One region of the Subtercola endophyticus genome, then DNA from elsewhere that is predicted to be linked to it. Evidence: predicted binding sites of a transcription regulator. Region 1 holds the regulator's gene; each other region holds the start of a gene.
What was found. The regulator LexA, encoded in region 1, represses DNA repair genes until DNA is damaged. The targets are predictions, from matches to a motif close to TCGAACANNTGTTCGA.
Positions count from the first base shown of each region.

Region 2: the regulator LexA is predicted to act here: its motif matches at 1,834-1,849, upstream of LQ955_RS04030 (HNH endonuclease signature motif containing protein).
Region 3: the regulator LexA is predicted to act here: its motif matches at 2,561-2,576, upstream of LQ955_RS16135 (alpha-ketoglutarate-dependent dioxygenase AlkB).

Region 1 covers NZ_CP087997.1:1,763,207-1,767,487, forward strand. Annotated here, with positions in the region: gene LQ955_RS08290 (histidinol-phosphate transaminase) at 58-1,134, opposite strand; gene LQ955_RS08295 (LysM peptidoglycan-binding domain-containing protein) at 1,231-1,533, opposite strand; gene lexA (transcriptional repressor LexA) at 1,986-2,651, shown strand; gene hflX (GTPase HflX) at 2,800-4,281, opposite strand, start outside.
Region 2 covers NZ_CP087997.1:818,372-822,652, reverse strand. Annotated here, with positions in the region: gene LQ955_RS04030 (HNH endonuclease signature motif containing protein) at 36-1,631, opposite strand; gene LQ955_RS04025 (DUF3039 domain-containing protein) at 1,966-2,268, opposite strand; gene LQ955_RS04020 (ABC transporter permease) at 2,291-3,862, opposite strand; gene LQ955_RS04015 (ABC transporter ATP-binding protein) at 3,838-4,281, opposite strand, start outside.
Region 3 covers NZ_CP087997.1:3,468,743-3,473,023, forward strand. Annotated here, with positions in the region: gene LQ955_RS16125 (phosphoketolase family protein) at 1-1,023, opposite strand, end outside; gene LQ955_RS16130 (IS1595 family transposase) at 1,238-2,191, shown strand; gene LQ955_RS16135 (alpha-ketoglutarate-dependent dioxygenase AlkB) at 2,596-3,237, shown strand; gene LQ955_RS16140 (hypothetical protein) at 3,543-3,974, opposite strand; gene LQ955_RS16145 (GNAT family N-acetyltransferase) at 4,085-4,281, opposite strand, start outside.

The DNA.
Region 1 (4,281 bases):
GGTTGATACCCGGGGTGGATGCCCGAGGTCGCTCCCCCCGCTGCATCGACGATCGTGTTACTCCGTCAGGTCTCGCATGGCGTCGAGAAACGCGGTCGTCTCGGCCGCGGTGCCCGCGCTCACACGCAGGTGCCCGGGAATGCCGAGGTCACGAATGATGATGTCGCGCTCGAGCAGTTGTTCGAACAGGCGGTGGGCGTCTGGCACCCCGCCGAAGAGAACAAAGTTCGAGGCGCTCGGAAACGGGTTGTAGCCGAGGGTACGCAGAGTCGTTTCGATGCGGTCGCGTTGCACCTTGATGTCGTCGACCATCGCGAGCATCTCGGGGGCGTGCGCGAGCGCGGCGACCGCCGCTGCCTGCGTCAACGACGAGAGGTGGTACGGCAGACGCACCAGCCGCAGGGCGTCGCTGATCGCGGGGTCTGCAGCGAGGTAACCGAGGCGGGCGCCGGCGAAGGCGAAGGCCTTGCTCATGGTTCGCGTGACGATGAGGCGCTCGCGTCCCGGCAACAGCGACAGAGCGGTCGGCTCGCCGGCGTGCCCGAACTCGGCGTAGGCCTCGTCGACGACGACGATTCCGGGAGTGGCGTCGTAGGCAGCCGCGATGGTCTCGAGCGAGAGTGCGGTGCCGGTGGGGTTGTTCGGCGAGCAGAAGAACACGAGGTCGGGGCTGGTGCGTTCGATCCATTCGACGGCGGTCTGGGGCGAGATCTGGTACTCGGCATCGCGAACGCCCGCGATCCACTCGGTGCCGGTGCCCGCCGCGATGATGGGGTGCATCGAGTAGGTAGGGGGAAAGCCGAGAACGGATCGCCCGGGCCCGCCGAAGGCCTGCAGAATCTGCTGCAGAATCTCGTTCGAGCCGTTCGCCGCCCAGACATTGTCTCGCGACAAACCGCCGCCGAGGTACCGGGCGAGGCTGTCGCGCAGGGCAAGGAATTCACGGTCGGGGTAGCGGTTGACCGAGAGCAACTCCAGTGCGAGGGCCTCGATGATCGAGCGGGCCACGTCTTCGGGAATGGGATGAGTGTTCTCGTTGACGTTCAGCTGAACGGCCACCTTGAGCTCGGGTGCGCCGTAGGGCGAAAGCCCCCGGAGGTCGTCGCGGATGGGAAGATCGGCTAGAGAACTCACCTGCTCAATGGTAGTGCGTGCCGTCGCTGGTGTGCGTGCCGTCACCGGCGGTGAGTGCCGGCGGTGAGTGCCGGCGCTGACTGCCTTCGAACGGCGCTACTTGGCCGCGTACTCGGGCGGGAGGGCGAGGCGCTGGCCGGCGTGCACGTCGGATGTGTGCAGCTGATTGAGATCGACGATCTCGGCGATGATGTCGCGCGGGTCGGCCGACGGATCGAGCGACTGCGCGATACCCCAGAGACTCTCGCCCGACTGCACCGTCACGTAGCTGTAGGTGACGGGCTGCCCGCCACCGGTGGCGATGGCTGCACCGCCGCCGAGGAGGGCGAACGCGGCGAGGCCGGCGAGGAGAGGTAGGGAGACGAGCGCGACGAGCACCAGGCGACCGCGACGGGTCATGCGCAGGCGCGTACGCGAAACCGCCGCGCGCGGCGTCGAATCTGCCGCGCGTGGCGTCGAAACTCCCGCGTGTGGCACCGAAGCTGCCCCGCGTGGCGTCGTTGACGGACGAGCAGCGGTAAACGGTCGAGCGTCGAGCTGAAGTGCAGTCATGGCCTTGCCTCTCAAGGACGTACCCGTTGTAAGGGTTTTCGTACCAGGCGCTCGGCCGGGAGCGCCTGGTACGAAGCTGTGTTCCGAATATATCTTCGATTGTTCGAATGTTCAAGTCGAATATCAGCGCGAATCTCGCGACACACTCGAACATGTGTTTCTTCTTCGTGCAGTGTTCGATACAGTTTCGATAGTTGAGATCGACCGCATCGGTACTTCGAATAGTGAATCGCACACCACTGACATTGGTCGCAGCACGGTCGAAGCCCAGGCGAACCAGAGACGAAAGCGAGTACGACGTGGTCAGTGAACGAGGCGGAACCAGGCGACGCAAGTCGCTGAGCGAGAAACAACTGGCCATTCTCGAAGTGATCTCCGACGCGGTGAACCAGCAGGGGTATCCGCCGAGCATGCGCGAGATCGGCGACGCCGTGGGCCTCGCCTCGCTGTCGAGCGTGACCCACCAGCTGAACCAGCTCGAGTTGAGCGGGTACCTGCGGCGCGACCCGAATCGTCCTCGTGCGCTCGAGGTGCTGATCGATATACCCAAGGGCGACGCAGCAACGGCGGACTCCCCCACACCACACGGTGACGTGGCACTCGTTCCTCTCGTCGGGCGCATTGCCGCGGGCATCCCGATCACTGCAGAGCAGCAGGTGGAGGAGGTCTACCCACTGCCCCGGCAGCTCGTGGGCAAAGGTGAGCTGTTCATGCTGAAGGTCGTGGGCGAATCGATGATCGACGCGGCGATCTGCGATGGCGACTGGGTGGTCGTGCGCACGCAGAACACAGCGGAGAACGGTGACATCGTGGCCGCGATGCTCGACGAAGAGGCCACCGTGAAGGTGTTCCGCCAGCGTGACGGACACACCTGGCTGCTGCCGCGCAACTCGAACTTCGAGCCCATCTTGGGCGACTACGCGACCGTGCTCGGCAAGGTCGTCGCAGTGCTGCGCTCCGTCTGACGCTCGGATGACCGCCCGCTGCTGCGCGTGAGTCCGCTGCTGCGCGTCAGCCCGCCCCTGCTCGTGAGCCCGTTACGCCGAGTTGAGCCCGTTACAAAGGACTCAGTTCGTCGTAACGGGCTCATTTGCGTGGGTGGTAGACGTGAGGTCAGGTGGTGCTGAACTCCAGCAGCTGCGCCTCGAACTCGGGGTTCACGAGGGCGCGAACGTGGGTTCCGCCCTCTTCGTAGTCGGTGCTCAGCACGGTGCTGTGCTGGTGCATCTGCGAGATCAGGTCACCGCGGTCGTAGGGAACCAGAACGTCGACCTCGATCGACGGCGTGGGGAGCATCCCGTCGAGCAGCTGCAGCAGCTCCTCGATGCCTTCACCGGTGCGCGCCGAGACGAACACCGAGTGCGGCTCGAGGCCACGCAACACGATGCGGTCGCTCTCGTCGATGAGGTCGCTCTTGTTGAACACCACCAGCTCCGGGATGCCTCGGGCACCGGCCTCACCGATCACCTCACGCACCGTGGTGAGCTGGCTCGCGGGGTTGGGGTGCGATCCGTCGACCACGTGCAGAATGACGTCGGCGTCGGCAACCTCTTCGAGCGTGGAGCGGAACGCCTCCACCAATTGCGTCGGCAGGCTGCGCACGAACCCCACGGTGTCGACGAAGGTGAACTCGCGGCCGTCGGCGGTCTGGGTGCGTCGCACCGTTGCGTCGAGCGTCGCGAACAACGCGTTCTCGACCAGCAGTCCGGCGCCGGTGATGCGGTTCAGCAGCGAGGACTTACCTGCGTTCGTATAGCCGGCAATGGCCACAGACGGCACGGTGTTGCGCTTACGGTTGGCGCGCTTCGCCTCGCGGGCGGGCTTCATTGCGGCGATCTGCTTGCGCAGTCGCGACATGCGCGTGTGGATGCGGCGCCGATCGAGCTCGATCTTCGTCTCACCGGGGCCTCGTGAACCCATTCCCGATCCGGTGCCGCCAACCTGGCCACCGGCCTGGCGCGACATCGACTCGCCCCAGCCGCGCAGGCGCGGAAGCAGATATTCGAGCTGCGCGAGTTCGACCTGGGCCTTGCCCTCCCGGCTCTTGGCGTGCTGGCTGAAGATGTCGAGAATGACGGCTGTGCGGTCGATGACCTTGACCTTCACGATGTCTTCGAGGGCTCGCCGCTGGCTCGGTGCCAGCTCGCTGTCGGCGATGACGGTGTCGGCGCCGAGCGCCTTCACCACGCCGGCCAGCTCTTCGGCCTTGCCCTTGCCGAAGTAGGTGCTCGGGTCGGGGTTCGCCCGACGCTGCAGCAGACCGTCGAGCACCGCGGCACCCGCGGTTTCGGCGAGGGCGGCGAGCTCGTGCAGCGAGTTCTCGGCGTCGGTCAACGTGCCCTGGGTGTAAACGCCGATGAGCACGACGTTCTCGAGCCGCAACTGGCGGTATTCGACCTCGGTGACGTCTTCGAGTTCGGTGGAGAGACCGGCGACGCGGCGCAGAGCCTGACGGTCGGCCAGGTCGAACTGGTCACCGTCGTGGTTCGTTCGGCCCCGCGCATCCGCACTCTGGCGGTCGACCGCTTGCGCACTGCCGGGCGAGAACAGAGCGTAGCCGGATGCCCGGGCGTCGGCGCGCGCCAGAATACGGTC
Region 2 (4,281 bases), 940 kb from region 1:
CGGTATCGGTATCGGTGGCGGTATCGGTATCGCCGCTAGTCGGTGTCGGTGAATCTCGGCCGCGCGGGTGTGTTGTCGCGTCTTCGTCGTTCGAAAATGTTCGGTGGCCCGGTTTTCGTGAGTCGGTCTGAGGTTTGTCGGCACCGTTGGGGTCGCTGCTGATGGTCGACCCATTTCGGTGGAATCAGATGCGGCACCCCGTCAACCATGACCAGCCGCCAGTCAGCGGTATGTAAATGGTTGTGGTGGAACTTGCACAACAATGCCCCGTTGCACACATCCGTCACACCCGGTGCGTACGTGTCGTCTTTCCAGTCGACGACATGGTGGCTCTCGCAGAACTGTGGTGGCCGGTTGCAGCCCTTCCACACACACCCGCCATCACGATTCGCCAATGCCCGGTTCTGGGCAGCGCTGAACAGGCGCCTCGTTTTCCCGAGGTGCAGCACCTCGCCGTGCGCACCGAACACGGTCATGACGATGTCGGCGTGGCAGAGAGTCTGCGCGACCACCGACGCGGGAACGGGTTCGTCGATGCCGTCGATCCACCCCACGCCACGCCCACTGACGACGTCGTCGAGGGTGGCGTGGATGTTCAGCACCGGCCGTGCACCGTTGATCTGCGGCATCCCCGACAACCCTGCGGCGACCCGGATGACCTCGGTGAACACGTCCACCCGACGCTGCGGCAACGTGCGCGTATCGACCGCTACCGCCTCCGCATCATCATCGATGGCGGTGGCGGTGGCGGTGGCGGTGGCGCCGACTCCAGCGTCGGCGTCGGCGTCGGCGTTGGGTGTGCCGGGGTCGAAGGGGATGTGTCCGGCGACTCTGGGGCTGGAGATCGCGTGATCAACGGCCATCCACACCCCGCCCTGCTCCGGCGTGAGTATCCCGTTCACCCGAACGCACCCTGAGCGGGTGTTCGAGAATGTCAGACCGCGTTTCGCTTCCAAGTCTTTGTACCGGGGTTCCGCACCGTCTGCGTCGAGCGACTCTCTCGCCCGGACAGCGAGGCCGCGAATATCATCCGCACCGAACCGCACCCCACCGATACCGTCGATAGCCCAGTCAACGAGTTGCCGTTCGACCGCACGGATCTCCTCGGTGCCGCAGTTCGGGGCCGCCTCCGACAGCGGGCGGGTAATGGCTTCAGCGGTGTCGATACCGATCAGGCCCGACCGTAACGCGTCTTCGACCTCCGGGAACCTCGACGGGACAGGCATCCCAACCACAACCGACGGCAATACCTGCACCCCCAGCTTGATCCGGCTTCGCGCTGTCGAGCGTGATACCGACGTGCTGGCGACGATCAGTTCGACAGCGTTCGCGAACCCCTGTTTGCGTGCGAGTGACTCCTCCCCCAGCTCGTGTCTGCTGCGGTCTGCGACATCTCCAGCCACCTGCGTACGTAACCCGTCTACCAACCTGCCCAGCCGCTCCACCGCAACCAAGCCGGCCAATAATTCTTCGTCGGCAAGCCCGCAGGGCGCGGCAGCCCGGAACGCTCCACATTCTCCGCACGCCGCGACCGCTTCCGCCAACAGCACACCCAACGACACCCGAGCATTGTCGGGATCGTTGGGGCCGTCGGCGGGGCTGCCGGTGGGCGGAGGGGGTGTTGCGGACATAGACCGATCATACCACAATCCCGAGGTATTCTCACTAACAAAGTGGCTCCGAACCACGGGAATTCGCACCCCGAAACACCCACCCCGGGCATCCCGGGCTGCCGCGCCCTACCGGGCTTGCCACCAAACGACCTACCGCACCACCATAAATATCACCACCCACCGACACCCGAGGGTCACCCCGCATTTCGAGATGGTCACCTCGAAAATAAGTTCGCTCCAACGACAGAGCGACTATTTGGCAAACCTCATCCTGGCTTTATTAAACCCAGCTCAGCCCGGCCCGGCACAGGCCGAGCGACCGGTGAAGTTAAACCCGGCGCGCTGCTCGTAGTTACTCGTCTTGCATCTTCTCGTAGATCTCTTTGCAGGTCGGGCAGACCGGAAACTTGTCGGGGTCGCGACCTGGGATCCACTTTTTGCCACAGAGGGCTTTGACCGGCTTTCCAGTCATTGCCGACTCGAGAATCTTCTCTTTCTGCACATAGTGCGAGAACCGCTCGTGGTCGCCGGGTTCGAAGTGTTCGTTCTCAAGAAGTTCTTCGAGCTCGCGCTCGAGGGTCGCGGTGCCCCCGCCCTCGGGCAGGGCGCCCGGGCCTCCGGGCTCGGCGATGGATGATCGGGGCGAAATCGTCATGCCGAAATTCTACCGCCGCGCTTTAGGCCCGCAGCGAGGTGGCGAGAATTTCCGGCCCTCGACGATTGACGATCGCTCCCCCGGCCACAGCCCCGAGAACCACCACGACGAGACCGGTGACGACGCCCCACCACAGCGCCGCCGTGTGTGCCTCAGCGTTGCCGAACTCAGCGATGATGCCGAAATAGATGCTCGGAGCCGAAAGCAGCAGCGTTCCGGCGACAGTGCCGATCTGCACGAAGACCGAGGTCGAGCCGGTCGACTGCGGCTGAACGAAGGGGCTGTCACCTGGCCGGGTCGCCGCGTACGGAAAACGCGCCGAAATGACACTTCCGAGGCCGATGCCTGAGAGCAGAAGGCAGGTGCTCACTCCGAGCAGCGACGGCAGCGCGGCGCTGTTGCCAGCGAGAAACACGGTGACGACCGATCCGATGCCGATCAACGGCAGGCCGATCAGCAGCACAGGTGCCATACGCCCCACCCGATCGGCGACACCGCGTTTACCCGAAACGATGTGCAGCCACACCGCAGAACTATCGAGCGCGATGTCATTGTGAATCATGAAACCGAGGAACAGGCACATTACCGGCAGCGGAATCAAAGCGTAGATGGTGAGCGGAAATGCCACCAGCACAAACGGAATCGCCATGATGATCGGCACGATCGGCACGATCACGAGCGGCACGAAGTACCGGGGATCGCGAGACCAGTACGTCAGGCTGCGAGCCGCGATCGAACCTGCCGGTGTCGACGGCAGACTCGCGAACCATCCCAGGCCGACGGGCTCGGCGCGAGCGTCGTCGCGACGGTTCGAGAGCAGCATCACAGTCACGAGCGACCGCCAGGCCAACCACAGCACGATCACCGTGACAGCGGCAACGATGAAGCTGAGGAACGCCGCCCCGCCCTGCCCTGTGGCGGCTGCGGCGGGCAGTGCCCACCCTGCGCCCAGGGGTGTGTAACTCAAGAATGCAGCAATGTTCTGCCCGACGGTGGCTCCGGATTCGCCCCAGTTCACGCTCAACGCGAGCACCACGGCAGGGGCGAGCAGCACGAGTATCAGCACGCCCACAACGCCGGCGACCTCACGGGCCCGACGTGTCGAGAGCAGAAAGGCGGCGAGCGACGATGACAGCCTGCCGAGCAGGATGCACGTCAGCACCGCGAGCGCGGCACCCACTACAGCCAGCAGAGCCAGGCCCAGGTCGTGCGACCACGCCACCACGGTTGCGATACCGAAGATCGTCACAGCGACGACCGGAAGCGCCACGATCGAGCTGATCGCGAGACCAGCCGCAAGACTGCGCGGAGCGACGCCGAACAAAGCAAAGCGACGCGGATCGACGGGGTCGGCGCGTTGCAGAATGAGCGGGGCGACGGCAAAAGCCAGCACGATGACCGATCCCGCGATCACCAGCTCGGTCTCACTGGTCGAAGCCTTCGAACCAGACAACCCGGCAACCTGAAGACTCACCACGATCAGCGCGATCAGCCCGACGAGCAACCCGACGGCGACCCCGAACGCACGGGTCTTTGTGCCGATGAAGATGTTTCGGAGAAGCGCGAGCCTCAGTCTAAAGAGCTCAGCAACCATTCCATGCCTTCAACTGCTTTGTGGCCGCCCGCGAGTTCGATGAACCGATCTTCGAGGGTGGAGCCGTTTCTGACATGGTCGACGGTGCCGCTGGTGAGAACCCGCCCGTGCACGATGATGGCGACGCCGTCGCAGACCCGCTCGATCATCTCCATGCTGTGGCTGGAGAGCACGACGGTGCCCCCGGCGGCGACATACTTCTGCAGAATGTCGGTGACGGTATCGGCCGAGACAGGGTCGACCGATTCGAAGGGTTCGTCGAGCACCAGCAGTCGGGGCGAGTGGATCATCGAGGCCGCGAGGGCGACCTTCTTGGTCATGCCTGCCGAGTAGTCGGAGACGAGACGGTTGAGGGCATCCTGAATGCCGAACGCCTCGGCCAGTTCGTCGGCGCGCTCGCGCACGGTCTGCCCGTTGAG
Region 3 (4,281 bases), 1.7 Mb from region 1:
CGGAACCTGGTGCGCGCGCCAGGTGTTCTCGACGGGCAGGCCGTCGATCTCCTTCGGGCAGGTCCAGCCTTTCGGAGTGCGCAAGATGATCATGGGCCACCGAGCTGTGCCGGTGAGACTGCCGTCTGCGGCCTGGCGTTTGATCTCGGCGATCTCGTTGAGCACCTCGTCGAGCGTTTCAGCCATGCGCTGGTGCACGAGCAGGGGATCTTCGTCGTCGAAACCGCCGGAGACGATGTGCGGGTTGTGCCCGTAGCCCCGCATGAGGTCGAGCAGTTCGTCTTCGGGGATGCGCGCCAGAACAGTCGGGTTGGCGATCTTGTAGCCGTTCAGATGCAGAATCGGCAGTACGACGCCGTCTTGAGCGGCGTCGAGAAACTTGTTCGAGTGCCAGCTCGTCGCCAGCGGGCCGGTCTCGGCCTCGCCGTCGCCGATGACGCACGCCACCAACAGGTTCGGGTTGTCGAAGGCAGCGCCGTAGGCGTGGCTGAGCGAGTATCCGAGCTCACCGCCCTCGTGAATCGAGCCCGGCGTCTCGGGCGAGTCGTGGCTGGGAATGCCGCCGGGAAACGAGAACTGCCGAAAGAGCCGCCGCATGCCCTCTTCGTTTTTGCCGATGGGGGAGTAGACCTCGGAGTACGTGCCGTCGAGGTAAGCGTTCGCCACCATGCCAGGACCACCATGCCCCGGGCCGGTGACGTAGAGCGTAGCCTGTTCGCGCTGCTGAATGATGCGGTTGAGGTGCGCGTAGACGAAGTTCAGGCCCGGCGTGGTGCCCCAGTGCCCGAGCAAGCGAGGCTTGATGTCGTCGCGACTCAGGGGCTCTTTCAGCAGCGGATTGTCGAGCAGGTAGATCTGCCCGATAGAGAGGTAGTTGGCTGCGCGCCACCAGGCGTTGACCCTCTGCAGTTCTTCGCCTTCGAGTCGTTCTGGGGCCCGAACGGGCCACGGCTGCGACGCTCCGTGTGACGTCTGAGCCTCGATGCCGTCAAAGGTCGTCGAGACCTCGGCTGTGTCTGTCATGACTGAACCCTCCTGTGTGCGGGCAGTGCCCACTCGGCATGGTCTATCTGCCTCAGCCTAGGCATGCCGCCTGGTAGAGGCCAGAGGCGCAATGGTGTCGAGCAGGCCAACACCGCTTGAACACACGAATGAGGCTCGGTGCGCGTCGAGGGCGATTGAAGAGAACATCGAACATATGTACTGGGTATCTGCTTGGGTGAAGTAACCTTTGAGTATGGCTGAACATTCGGGCCCGTTGCCTGGTGTGGACTATCCAGGAACATTTCCTGAATTCCAGGAGTGGTTCTCGACCGAGCGGGGTTGTTTTGATTTCCTCGCTGGTTTGCGGTGGCCGGGTGGGTTCGTGTGCCCGAAGTGCGATGCGACTAAGTTTTGGCGCACGGGCGACGGGTTGTGGATGTGTCGGGTCTGTCAGCGGCGCACGTCGGTGACGGCGGGCACGCTCTTTGATCGCACTCGTACGCCGTTGCAGACCTGGTTCGCTGCGGCGTGGTTCATCACGGCGCAGAAGAACGGGGTCTCGGCTCTCGGGTTGCAGCGGGTGTTGGGGTTGAAGTCGTATGAGACGGCGTGGGCGTGGATGCATAAGTTCCGGCGTGCGATGGTGATCCCGGGCCGTGATGTACTCACGGGCACGGTCGAGGTCGATGAGACCTTCGTCGGCGGCATCAGCCGCGGCAACGCGGGCCGTTCCTCGTCCAAGCTCGGTGTGATGGTTGCCGCGGAAATGCTCGGCCCCAGAAAACTCGGCCGAATCCGGTTGGAGCCGACACTGAAAGAACCGCTCGCGCTCGTCACGTTCGCCACGCGTACCGTCGAGCCGGGGTCGAGGATCAAAACGGACGGCGCGAGAGAGTTACGCCGGCTGTCGGGGCTGGGCTATCAGCATGATTACTACACGCAGCTCGGTGGTACGAAACCTGCGCATGTTGACCTGCCCGGGGTGCATATCGTTGCGTCGTTGTTGAAGCGTTGGTTGCAGGGAACACTGCAATATGGGGCATCCTCTGATCACCTCGCGTACTACCTGGACGAGTTCACATTCCGCTTCAACCGGCGTTCCGCGAAAAACAGGGGCCTGCTGTTCTACCGGCTGATGAGCCAGGCGGTGAACACCGAACCCCACCCGCTGCCCAGCCTCGTTAGCGATCAACCCCTCTGGGAGTGAATCGAGCGATGCACTCGCTACATTCGGCGGTGCCCATTCATGACGCGAAGTACAACCCTGGCCAACGTCCACGCTGCAACAGGGATTGCAATGGCAAAAGGAAGCCCGAAGGTGATCGCAGCTTGGATATCACTCTTCATGGCAGAGTCCGGTAGAAAGTGCACAACAACTGAGAAGATCAATACGGGCGTGAAGACCCACCAGAATGCCGATCGCGACCGATGGAGAATTCGATACCAGCGATCTCGTCCAGCCGCCCTTGACACCGCCGACTTTTTTGCATCCTCAATCGCAGAAGATCGCCAAGCATTCATTGCTTCATCATAGTTGAGTGATTATCATTACGTTTGCTTCACCTAAGCAGATACCCAGTACATATGTTCGAAACTCGCTAGAGTCGGAGTATGAATCTCGCGTATCAAATGTCGTTGTTCGACGAACCCGGCGCCGCGCCAGAACTGCAACCTCTCGGCGGCACGGTCGAACGGGTCGAGCTCGGTGAAGGAGCGTGGCTCGACGTGCGGCCCGGCTGGGTGACCAACTCCGACGAACTGTTCGAGCGCCTCGCGTTGCAGGTGCCGTGGAAGGCAGATGCGCGGCCGATGTACGACAAGGTGGTTGCTGTGCCGCGACTGGTTTCGTGGTTCGGCCCGCGCGACTCGTTTCCTGACGGTCTGCTCGATCGTGCGCAAGACGATCTCAACGACCACTATGGTCGCCCGAAAGACCAGGTCTTCGAAACCGCGGGGCTGTGTTTCTACCGCACGGGAGACGACAGCGTCGCCTGGCACGGCGACCGGGTCGGCAGACTGATCGACCGCGACACCATGGTGGCGATCGTCTCGGTGGGAGCCGAGCGAACTCTCTCGCTTCGGCCGAAGGGCGGGGGTGAGGTGCGCCGGTTCGTGGTGAGCCACGGTGACCTGGTGGTGATGGGCGGCAGCTGCCAGCGCACGCACGAGCACGCGATTCTGAAGACCAAGCAGGCGGTGGGTCCGCGCATCAGCATTCAGTTCCGGCCGCACTGGAAGCGCCTCGGCGCGTAGTCGTCGGCAAGGGCGTGGCGTTGCGTGCGCATGTGCGGCGGCGAGCACGCGCCGTCGCGAGTCATTGCCGTGCGTTTCAGCGGAGATATCGACCCCGTCGGCGCCACATAGCCTCACCAGGTCGAATTCTCCTACGTTTTGCGCCTGCACCACGGCGCCGAGGTGCCGGCGCGGGTAGTGCCGACGCAGGCTCCGACCACGCGGGTAGCGCCCCCGCAGGCCGTGCCCACGCGCGCTCCGCCGACGCAGACGGTGCCGCTTGAGGCCGTGCCGCCCGGGACCGTGCCGCGTCGGGCCGAGCCGCATCAGGCCGCCGCCCGCAGCTCGGCCGGACGCAGCACTCGTACGCCGCGCGAATGGCACAACAGCTGCGCCCGGAGCGGAATGCCGCGCCGTTCGCAGTGCTCGGCGAAGGCGGCCGCCCAGCGGGCGTCTGTGGGGGTGGGTGAACCGCGGCCCTGCCGCTCCCACACCGTGACGAGCTGGCTGCCGCCGCGGTCGAAGAGCATTCCGGCTGCGAATGCGGCGAGATTGTCGACCTCGAGCTCGGTGGGCTCTGGCCTCAGGTCGTCACACGGAATCGCGACGGGCAGCTGGCGTTCGTCGGAGTCGAGGAGCAGGAGCCATACCTGGCTGCGGCACGCCGGCCCCATGCACGAGAGCACCCGTTTTTCGAGGAGGCGGTCGGTGGTGAGCGGTTCGCTGAGCGGATCTTCGGTGGTGGTGAGAGTTGTCATGCGTCGATGTTCGGCCACGGGCATCCGCTCGCCGGCCGTTGGGCCGCCGATTGTGGAGAACTCGCCGTGATCGACGGTTGTGTACAACGACGACTACCGTGTGCGACCGGTCAGAGCGGCTTGCGCATCTCCATCTCACGCTGATGCGGGTTCAGAATGTAGGGAAACAGTCGCCCGGTCGCCACGTAACCGCGTCGTTCGTACGCGGCGATCGCTCGCGCGTTCTGGCTGTGCACGTGCAGAGTCAATGTGCTGGAATGCCCGCGCGCCCACTCTTCGATGCCCTGCATCAAGGCGTCGGTGACCC